Regions from separate parts of the Pseudoalteromonas sp. 1_2015MBL_MicDiv genome, predicted to be linked through region 3. Evidence: predicted binding sites of a transcription regulator. Region 3 holds the regulator's gene; each other region holds the start of a gene.

Evidence for each region. Region 3 encodes sigma-54, which starts transcription at its own class of promoters, with help from an activator protein. Its sites were predicted from a motif close to GTTGGCACGNNNNTNGNNT; they were not measured.
Region 1: AOR04_RS00090 (EF-hand domain-containing protein) is a predicted target of sigma-54. The motif match lies at 2,008-2,026, and genes of this name have one in related genera.
Region 2: glnA (glutamate--ammonia ligase) is a predicted target of sigma-54. The motif match lies at 1,357-1,375, and genes of this name have one in related genera.

The regions. Positions count from the first base shown of each region.
Region 1 covers NZ_CP012737.1:21,043-24,332, reverse strand. Annotated here, with positions in the region: gene trkA (Trk system potassium transporter TrkA) at 1-969, shown strand, start outside; gene AOR04_RS00100 (calmodulin) at 1,046-1,261, opposite strand; gene AOR04_RS00095 (calmodulin) at 1,363-1,575, opposite strand; gene AOR04_RS00090 (EF-hand domain-containing protein) at 1,714-1,926, opposite strand; gene AOR04_RS00085 (flagellar brake domain-containing protein) at 2,393-3,046, opposite strand; gene AOR04_RS00080 (TrkH family potassium uptake protein) at 3,090-3,290, opposite strand, start outside.
Region 2 covers NZ_CP012737.1:3,679,850-3,683,139, reverse strand. Annotated here, with positions in the region: gene glnA (glutamate--ammonia ligase) at 1-1,301, opposite strand, end outside; gene typA (translational GTPase TypA) at 1,809-3,290, shown strand, end outside.
Region 3 covers NZ_CP012737.1:3,192,278-3,195,567, reverse strand. Annotated here, with positions in the region: gene ptsN (PTS IIA-like nitrogen regulatory protein PtsN) at 1-315, opposite strand, end outside; gene hpf (ribosome hibernation promoting factor) at 320-607, opposite strand; gene AOR04_RS14295 (RNA polymerase factor sigma-54) at 634-2,133, opposite strand; gene lptB (LPS export ABC transporter ATP-binding protein) at 2,203-2,928, opposite strand; gene lptA (lipopolysaccharide transport periplasmic protein LptA) at 2,925-3,290, opposite strand, start outside.

The DNA of each region.
Region 1 (3,290 bases), 780 kb from region 3:
ATCGACTACCCTGGCGCATTACAGGTATTGCAGTTTGCCGATGGCATGCTCTCGTTAGTTGCAGTGAAAGCCTATTATGGCGGTTTACTCGTCGGTTATGCATTGTCTGCACTTAAAGAACACATCCCTAATGTAGAAACCCGTGTTGCCGCTATTTACCGTCAAGGTAAGGCAATCAAACCACTAGGTACAACGGTCATTGAAGCCGATGACGAAGTATTTTTTATTGCCGCTACAAAACATATACGCGCAGTAATGAACGAACTACAAAAACTTGAACGTTCTTACAAAAAAATCATGATAGCGGGTGGCGGTAATATTGGCGCGGGCCTAGCCCGCTCACTTGAAAAAAACCACACAGTTAAATTAATTGAGCGTAGCAAAGAGCGTGCTGAGCAACTCTCAGAAATGCTAGATAACACAGTTGTATTTTGTGGTGACGCATCAGATCAAGAATTACTCTCAGAAGAGCATATTGATCAAGTTGATGTATTTATTGCCGTAACCAATGACGATGAAGCAAATATTATGTCAGCCATGCTTGCAAAACGTATGGGCGCACAAAAAACAATGGTACTTATTCAGCGTGGTGCTTACGTTGATTTAGTACAAGGGGGAGAAATAGACATTGCCATATCTCCTCAACAAGCCACCATTTCGGCATTACTAACACATGTACGTCGTGGCGACATTGTTAACGTCTACTCATTACGCAAAGGTGCAGCAGAGGCGATTGAAGCGGTAGCCCATGGTGATGAGAATACATCAAAGGTGGTTGGCCGTGCTATTGCAGATATAAAACTTCCTGCAGGTACAACGATTGGGGCAATTGTACGAAATGACGACGTACTCATTGCTCATGACGACACCATTATTATGTCAGGCGATCACGTTATTATGTTTTTAATCGATAAAAAACACATTAATGTGGTAGAAAAACTATTTCAGGTAAGTGCTATATTTTTGTAGTCTTATGACGTATAAAAAGCCGCTGGCGAAGGCGGCTTTAATCGTTGATAATCGCGTGTTAATTATCATTTTAGAGTTACTGTACTTTTGCAAACTCTTCTTTAGAAAGCTCACCATTCCCGTCAGTGTCTAAGTCATCAAATAATTTCACTAACTGCGCGTTAACTTGCGCTTCTTGCTTGGTGATAACCCCGTCACTATCGATATCAAAAGAGGCAAAATCAACGGCGGCATACGCAGCTGACGACGATGCTAAAATGATGACGGCCAGTGTTGTGTTTAATGTTTTCATAATAATTTCCTAAATAATAAAGAGGAAGTCCTTTTCAAAGATCCCTGACTGTGAAAAATGTTTAATCTGAAAAAAGATTAATTAACCTGAACTCTGGTTAACTAGTAATTAGCGAACTCTTCTTTAGAAAGCTCACCGCTACCGTCGGTATCTAGCTCGATAAATTCAGCCATTAAATCGGTGTCGACTGCCGCTTCACTTGGGCTAATTGTGCCGCTACCATCTATATCAAGGCTATTAAAGTCTGATGCTGCAAATACAACTGAAGAAGACGCTATAGCTATAAGTGCCAGTGCTTTATTTAAATGTTTCATAGTTTAATCCTTCAATGTTCTATCAAAAAAGTTGCTTCGTTTAGCTTAAACGTAATTTTTCACTTCCTTGTTACCCTCTTTCGTAAGCTCCTTGCCTACTTAGGTTGTCTTTGGCAACTCAGGATAAATACTTGTTAATTAAGCTTCTGAAAATTCTTCTTTTGATAACTCACCATTTTGGTCAGTATCAAGTTCTGAGAACATGCTCATTAACTTTGCATCTACTGATGCTTCTGCTTGGCTAATTGTGCCACTGCCATCTACATCAAGTGTATCAAAATCTGTTGCAGCAAAAGCGGCTGAAGAAGATGCTAATGCAATAAGTGCTAGTGTTTTATTAATGCGTTTCATAATATGTATCCTTCAAATTTATGTGTGTGCGATTAAGGTGTCTCACTTTAAATCACGCTTAAGTTCAGTACACCATGACTATTACAACTTAGGTGCCAACTTTTAAAAGCTGTTATTTTTCATGTGGTTAACAGTATAAAATCGTGATATGGATAAATTTCAAGTGCTTTCCTGTTGCTTTTTAGCAACACAGCGATATGAAAAAACAAAATAGACCATAAAAACAAGAGGTTAATTTAGATTAAAAAACCACAAATTATGAATTTAGATATTTTAGATGAGGTTTAAAGCAAAAATTTAGCTTTATTTGGGTTGGGTTTATTACATGAAATTAGATTACGGTAATCTTTTATTATTTTAAGTTACTGTTTTATATTATTTATTTAATTATTAAAAATAATAACCAAATAATTTTCATCTATAAAGCAGGCAATCGCTATTTTGTTGCAAAATAGCGAAATCTCTTTTAACCGACTTCGAATTCGAGCATGGAGGGATCAATAAAGTGCTCTTTCATAAAGGTATTCATTTCATCTTCACTGGCTAATAGTTTAATACCACACCTGATCCCCGCATCATGCTCTTTAACACTACACACCTCGCCTTCAAAATTTTGCGCACTGCTATCTAGCATAATAGTACATTGCATATCTTTTATACTTTCAAGCTCTTTATTACTTCTAACATCAAACATAACTCCCGTTAATGAGATATCTTTAATAACACCTTCGAGTACTCTGTCGTCACTTAGTTTTAGCTTTGCAGGTAATAAAGTAGGGATACGCGTTTGCGAACGCAAACTAAATAACTGAACCTGCTCAGGAAAGTTTATAAAAATAAGCCGAGCCGGATGAGAAGAAATAGACATAATTTTCTGACGAAACGCAATTACTTTCCCACCGCTGCCTTCTATTAAAGCCCTCACGACAACGGTTATACCGTCACGTAAATAATCACTTGCCGCAGGTAAGCGTTTTGAGCTTGGATAATTTAAAATGATAAATTTATCATCAAGTAATCCCACCATCTCAGTCTTAATGCGTTTACTACTGGTAGGCGTTAAAATTTCTAGGTCGACCAAGCTGCCAATAATTATATTATTAAGATTGCTTATTGGCATATTCTCTCCCTTGTAATGTATTTTTTAAATAAAACAGTTAGCTTTATCCACGCCAAAACGTTGGCGTAAATAACACAAGTAAAGTAAATATTTCTAACCGGCCAAACACCATCGCAATAGTAAGCAACCATTTAGCGCCATCAGTTATCGCGCCATAATGCGATGCTACATCACCCAAACCTGGACCCAAATTATTTAAACAAGCAGCAGTGGCAGAGAACGCCGTTATGTTATCCATACCCGT
Region 2 (3,290 bases), 490 kb from region 3:
AATACACCACCTTGAGTTAAGAATTCACGGTCTGCGCTAAGTGCAGATAGTGCTTCGTCAAGTGATGCTGCAACCGTTGGAATTTCTGCTGCTTCTTCAGCTGGTAAGTCGTATAAATCTTTATCCATAGCATCGCCAGGGTGGATCTTGTTTTTGATACCATCAAGGCCAGCCATAAGCATTGCTGAGAAAGCAAGGTATGGGTTAGCAGTTGGATCTGGGAAGCGTACTTCAATACGACGACCTTTTTCAGATGGAACCACTGGGATACGAATTGATGCAGAACGGTTACGTGCAGAGTATGCAAGCATAACTGGTGCTTCAAAACCTGGTACTAAACGCTTGTACGAGTTAGTAGAGGCATTTGCAAAAGCATTGATTGCTTTAGCATGCTTAATGATGCCGCCAATGTAGTAAAGTGCATCTTCAGAAAGACCGCCGTACTTATCACCAGCAAAAAGGTTTACACCATCTTTAGCAAGTGACTGGTGACAATGCATACCAGAGCCGTTATCACCAACAACTGGCTTAGGCATAAACGTTGCTGTTTTACCGTATAAGTGAGCCATGTTATGGATAACATATTTCATTTCTTGAATTTCATCCGCCTTTAATACCATTGTATTAAAGCGAGTAGCGATTTCGTTTTGACCTGCTGTTGCTACTTCGTGGTGATGTGCTTCTACTACTTGGCCCATTTCTTCTAGCACTAGACACGTAGCTGAACGCCAATCTTGGAAGTCATCAACTGGAGCAACTGGGAAGTAACCGCCTTTAACACCTGGACGGTGACCTGTGTTGCCATCTGCATATTCTTTATCTGAGTTCCAAGCAGCTTGCTTAGAATCAATTTTATACATAGAACCAGACATGTCTGATTTGTATTTAACATCATCAAATACGAAAAATTCTGGCTCTGGGCCAAATAACACAGTGTCTGCAATACCAGTTGAACGCATGTAATCTTCAGCACGCTTAGCAACTGAGCGTGGGTCACGTTCATAACCTTGAAGTGTTGAAGGTTCAACAACGTCACAACGAACAATTAGTGTTGTTTCTTCTGTGAAAGGGTCTAATTTGATAGAGTCTGCATCTGGTAATAAAACCATGTCTGACTCATTAATGCCTTTCCAACCAGCGATTGAAGAACCATCGAACATTTTACCGTCTTCGAAAAAATCTTCATCAACTTGATGATGAGGAATAGAAACATGTTGTTCTTTACCTTTAGTGTCAGTAAAGCGTAAATCAATGAACTTAACGTCATTTTCTTTAATAAAATCTAAAACCGATTGTGACATGTGTCCTCCAAGTGTGGGGTTTTGTTATTGCTGCATAATTGCTTTAGCATTTATTAAGCTGATTTTGTGCCATTTTTATAACTGCATGTTTATAAATTAAAAAAAATAAGTTGTTATAAAATCCAGTATAGTGGTGCACTAGTTTGGTGCGTAAAATATCCCTTTTGGTGCAATATTTACACGGTGCAATTTGCTGATAATTTAATCGCTTAAAATTAGCATAAACTAAATGCAAAAGAGTACCAAAAAGATCGGAAAAATAGCCAAAATGGCTGTTTTTCGAAAAAATATCGAAATTTAATTCATATAATTGTCATATATAAAACAGATACTTAGTGAAAGTATTGAGAAAGTTTTAAAATTTGTATTGGATAAACTTTCATCCATGTCATTAATGAGGGATAATATGCGCCCTTTTAAATCCTATGCTTGGACATCTCGTGAAAACGCAGATGAGTGCGTAGATCTTGCAGGATCATTGAGAATTTAATTTCTCTGAGTAAATATATGAGCATCGAAAAGTTAAGAAATATAGCGATTATCGCGCACGTTGACCACGGTAAAACAACACTGGTTGACAAACTACTTGAGCAATCAGGTACATTAGAAACACGCGGCGGTAACGAAGAGCGCGTGATGGACTCAAACGACATTGAGAAAGAACGTGGTATTACCATTTTGGCTAAAAACACAGCCATCTCTTGGAACGACTACCATATCAATATCGTAGATACTCCGGGACACGCCGATTTCGGTGGTGAAGTTGAACGCGTACTTTCGATGGCTGACTCAGTATTATTACTTGTTGATGCTCAAGAAGGTCCAATGCCACAAACGCGTTTCGTTACGCAAAAGGCATTCGCGCAAGGCTTAAAGCCAATCGTAGTTATCAATAAAATTGATAAGCCAGGTTCACGTCCTGATTGGGTTATGGATCAAATCTTTGATTTATTCGACAACCTTGGCGCAACTGACGAACAGTTAGACTTTAAAGTAATCTACGCTTCAGCAATCAACGGCTGGGCAACACTAGATTTAGACGAGCCATCAGAGAACATGGAACCTATGTTCAAGATGATCGTTGAAGAAGTATCACCACCGGATGCAGATCCTGAAGGTGACTTCCAAATGCAAATTTCTCAACTAGATTACAACTCTTATGTTGGTGTAGTTGGTATTGGTCGTATTAAACGTGGTTCTGTTGCTCCTAACCAACAAGTTACTATTATCAGTGCTGATGGCACTACACGTAATGGTAAAATTGGCGCAGTACAAAGCTACCTAGGTCTTGAACGTATCGAAACTGATAGAGCTTACGCTGGTAACATCGTAACTGTAACAGGTATTGGTGAGCTTAAGATTTCTGACACAGTTTGTTTCCCAGGAAACGTTGAAGCATTACCACCACTAAGTGTTGATGAGCCAACTGTAACAATGACATTCTCTGTAAATAACTCACCTTTCTGTGGTAAAGAAGGTAAGTTTGTAACGTCACGTAATATCCGTGAGCGTTTAGACAAAGAATTAGTACACAACGTAGCACTTCGCGTTGAAGATACTGCTAGCCCAGATAGCTTCCGTGTTTCTGGTCGTGGTGAATTACACCTAGGTATCTTAATCGAAAACATGCGTCGTGAAGGTTACGAGCTTTCAGTTTCTCGTCCAGAAGTTATCTTACGTACTGTAGATGGCGTTCTAGAAGAACCGTTTGAAACAGTGACTATTGACTGTCAAGACGAGCATCAAGGTTCTGTTATGGAACAAGTTGGCCTACGTAAAGGTGAACTTACTAACATGACTCCAGATGGCAAAGGCCGTATGCGTTTAGACTTCATGATCCCTAGCCGTGGTTTAATTGGTTTCCAAACTGATTTTATGACGCTTACTTCGGGTTCTGGTCTTATGTACCATACGTTCGATCATTACGGTCCTCACAAAGGTGGCGACATCGGTGTTCGTAAGAACGGCGTAATGATTGCAAACGCAACT
Region 3 (3,290 bases):
TACGATGAGAGCAACAAATATATCAACAGGGCGATTATCTATAGCATCAAAATTAATAGGTGTTTCGCTTACTAATACGAGTGCTAAGGGCTCTTCTGCGCCGCTCATTCGCCCATGAGGGATTGCAATGCCTCTTCCTATACCAGTGCTTCCCAGTTTTTCTCTATTCATTAAGGCGCTGAGAATATCTTGTTGAGAAAGATATGGGAGCTTGTCATGAGCAAGTTGACTGATGAACTCTAAAATTCTTTTTTTACTATTAAAAAGGACCGCAGCTCTGCTGCAGTCCTGGCATATAAGTGAACTTAATTTCATAATATTAGTGTCGAGCAAGCTTCTCTTTGTGTTTAATAACTTGGCGATCGAGCTTGTCAATCAGCGAGTCAATGGCGGCGTACATATCTTGATGTTCAGTAGAGGCAAATAACTCAGCTCCACTTACATGAATCGTTGCCTCAGCTTTTTGGTTTAATTTTTCTATATCAAGAATGACATGAACATTATTAATATGATCTGAGTGTCTTTCTAGCTTCGCAAATTTGGTATTTACATAATCTCTTAATGAATCAGTTACTTCTACGTGACGACCAGTTAAGTTTAGTTGCATAAGCATTACCCTCTTTGTTTAGCGTCTTAAATCAAACTTTTTCGCTGATTTGACGGTGGAATAGCTAGAGATTCGCGATACTTTGCGATTGTACGTCTCGCTACTTTTATTCCTTGCTCAGCTAATATATCTGCAATTTTACTATCACTCAATGGTTTTGCTGAGTTTTCTGCTGCGATTAATTTTTTAATGAGAGCGCGTATTGCTGTTGATGAGCATTCGCCTCCATTTTCAGTACTTACATGGCTTGAGAAAAAATATTTAAGCTCAAAAATACCGCGAGGTGTATGCATATATTTTTGAGTTGTTACGCGTGAAATAGTTGATTCGTGCATTTCGACCATTTCTGCTACATCATTTAAAACCATTGGTTTCATGGCTTCTGGGCCATGCTCAAAAAAACCTTGTTGTTGCTTAACAATACAATTAGTTACTTTTAATAGTGTATCGTTTCTACTTTCTAAACTTTTAATAAACCATTTAGCTTCTTGTAGATGCGAGCGAATAAACTGGCTATCACCACTTGATTTAACGGTGCGTGACATTGCTGCATATTGGCTGTTGACTCTGATTTTAGGCATGCTATCTGGGTTTAGTTCAACAACCCAGCGACCTTTTATTTTTTTCACCGATACATCAGGAATTACATACTCAGATTCTTCTCTAACTATAGTATCCGCCGGTTTTGGGCTAAGAGTATGTATTAAAGTCATTATTTCTTTAAGCTCTTCTTCTTTGAGCTTTGTTTTTTTCATTAATGTACGATAGTCGCGAGCAGCTAATAGATCAATGTGCTCGGTTAAAATCATTTTTGTTTCATTAATATAGGGTGTTTCTTTATCGTATTGGTTCAGCTGAATACATAAGCATTCTTGTAAACTACGTGCTGCAATACCAACAGGGTCAAACAATTGAATTCTTTTTAAAACAGCTTCTATTTCGTCAAGTTCAACTTCGTTGTCTTCTTCGTTCTCTTGATTAAAACTTTCTAAAATTTCTTCGCAGCTCAGCGTTAAAATACCCGAATCATCGACGGCTTCAACAATCGCAATCGCAATCGCTTCATCGGTAGGACTAAAGGGAGTCAGTTGTAGTTGCCACATTAGGTATTCATGGAGCGTTTCAGTTGAGGAGCCTTGGTATATAGATTCATCTTCAGGCATTGGTCCTGATGATGATGCTGGGGCTGCGCTCATATATTCATCCCAACTAACATCCATAGCCATTTCATCACTTAGCGTATCTTTAGCAAGTGCTTCACCACTGTCTTGCTCATATTCGCTCGGAACATCATCAGCATTTGCGCTAACAGTGACATCGTCGTTATCTGCTTTTTGCTCGTTTTTACCAGCAGAATCTTCGGCGTAATCTTGCTCTTCAACCTCTAATAGGGGGTTGCTGTCGAGTGCTTCTTGTATTTCTTGCTGGAGATCCAATGTACTGAGTTGCAACAGGCGAATTGCTTGTTGCAGCTGTGGAGTCATTGTAAGTTGCTGGCCCATGCGCAGCTGTAATGATTGCCTCATGTATCTCTAACAATCCTTTTATGTTGTTATAATTAATACTAGCAGATGCTTAAAGACATGGCGTAAATGTTACAGCCTAAATTGCTCGCCTAAATAAACATCACGTACTGTTTTATCGTTTAATACGTGTTCTGGAGTGCCTGATGCAATTAACTCACCATGAGAAACTATGTAGGCTTTTTCGCAAACATCAAGAGTTTCTCTTACATTATGGTCGGTAATTAACACACCAATACCACGATTTTTAAGATGTTCTATTATTTTCTTTATATCTAACACTGAAATAGGGTCAACACCAGCAAAAGGCTCATCAAGCAATATAAATTTAGGATCAGCGGCTAGTGCTCGCGCTATTTCAACTCGGCGACGCTCGCCTCCTGATAATGCCATACCTTGGCTATCACGAATGTGCTGAATACTAAATTCATCTAATAAATTGTTAAGTGTGTCTTCTCTTGCTTGCTTATTTAGCTCTTTACGTGTTTCTAAAATAGCCATTAAGTTTTGATAAACAGTAAGCTTTCTAAAAATTGATGATTCTTGGGGTAAGTAACCAATGCCTAATCTAGCACGACTATGCATAGGTAAAAGAGTAATATCGTTATCGTCGATAGAAATCTTGCCTTTATCACTAGGTACAAGGCCTACAATCATATAAAACGTTGTGGTTTTACCTGCACCATTAGGGCCAAGTAACCCGACTATGCTGCCAGCCTTTACTTCCAGACCTACATTTTTTACAACTTCACGGCCTTTATAACTTTTAGCTAATAGTTCTGCTTTTAATGTACTCATGGCTGACCTTTATCGTTTTTTTCTTTTTTAGTCTCAATAGGTACTAAAATAGTATGCACACGATCGGTTGAGTTTTCGTCTTTTTCAGCGCTAATTAATTGCTGTTGCATATCGTAAGTAATACTCTTGGCATTTATTTTTTGACCCGCTTGCGATACTTGTGCATCGCCAATAAGGGTTAAAAATCGTTTAGCTACATCATAACGAACTTCGTTTGCGCTGGCGCTCATTATAGTGCCGTCAGTTTGTTTTTCTTCGAAATATGCAGGGCTACCAGTTGCAATTAGTAGCTGTTTATTATCGCCTAATTCATCACGTTTATGTACTTCTAAACGGTCGGCTGTAATACGGCGGTTGCCGTG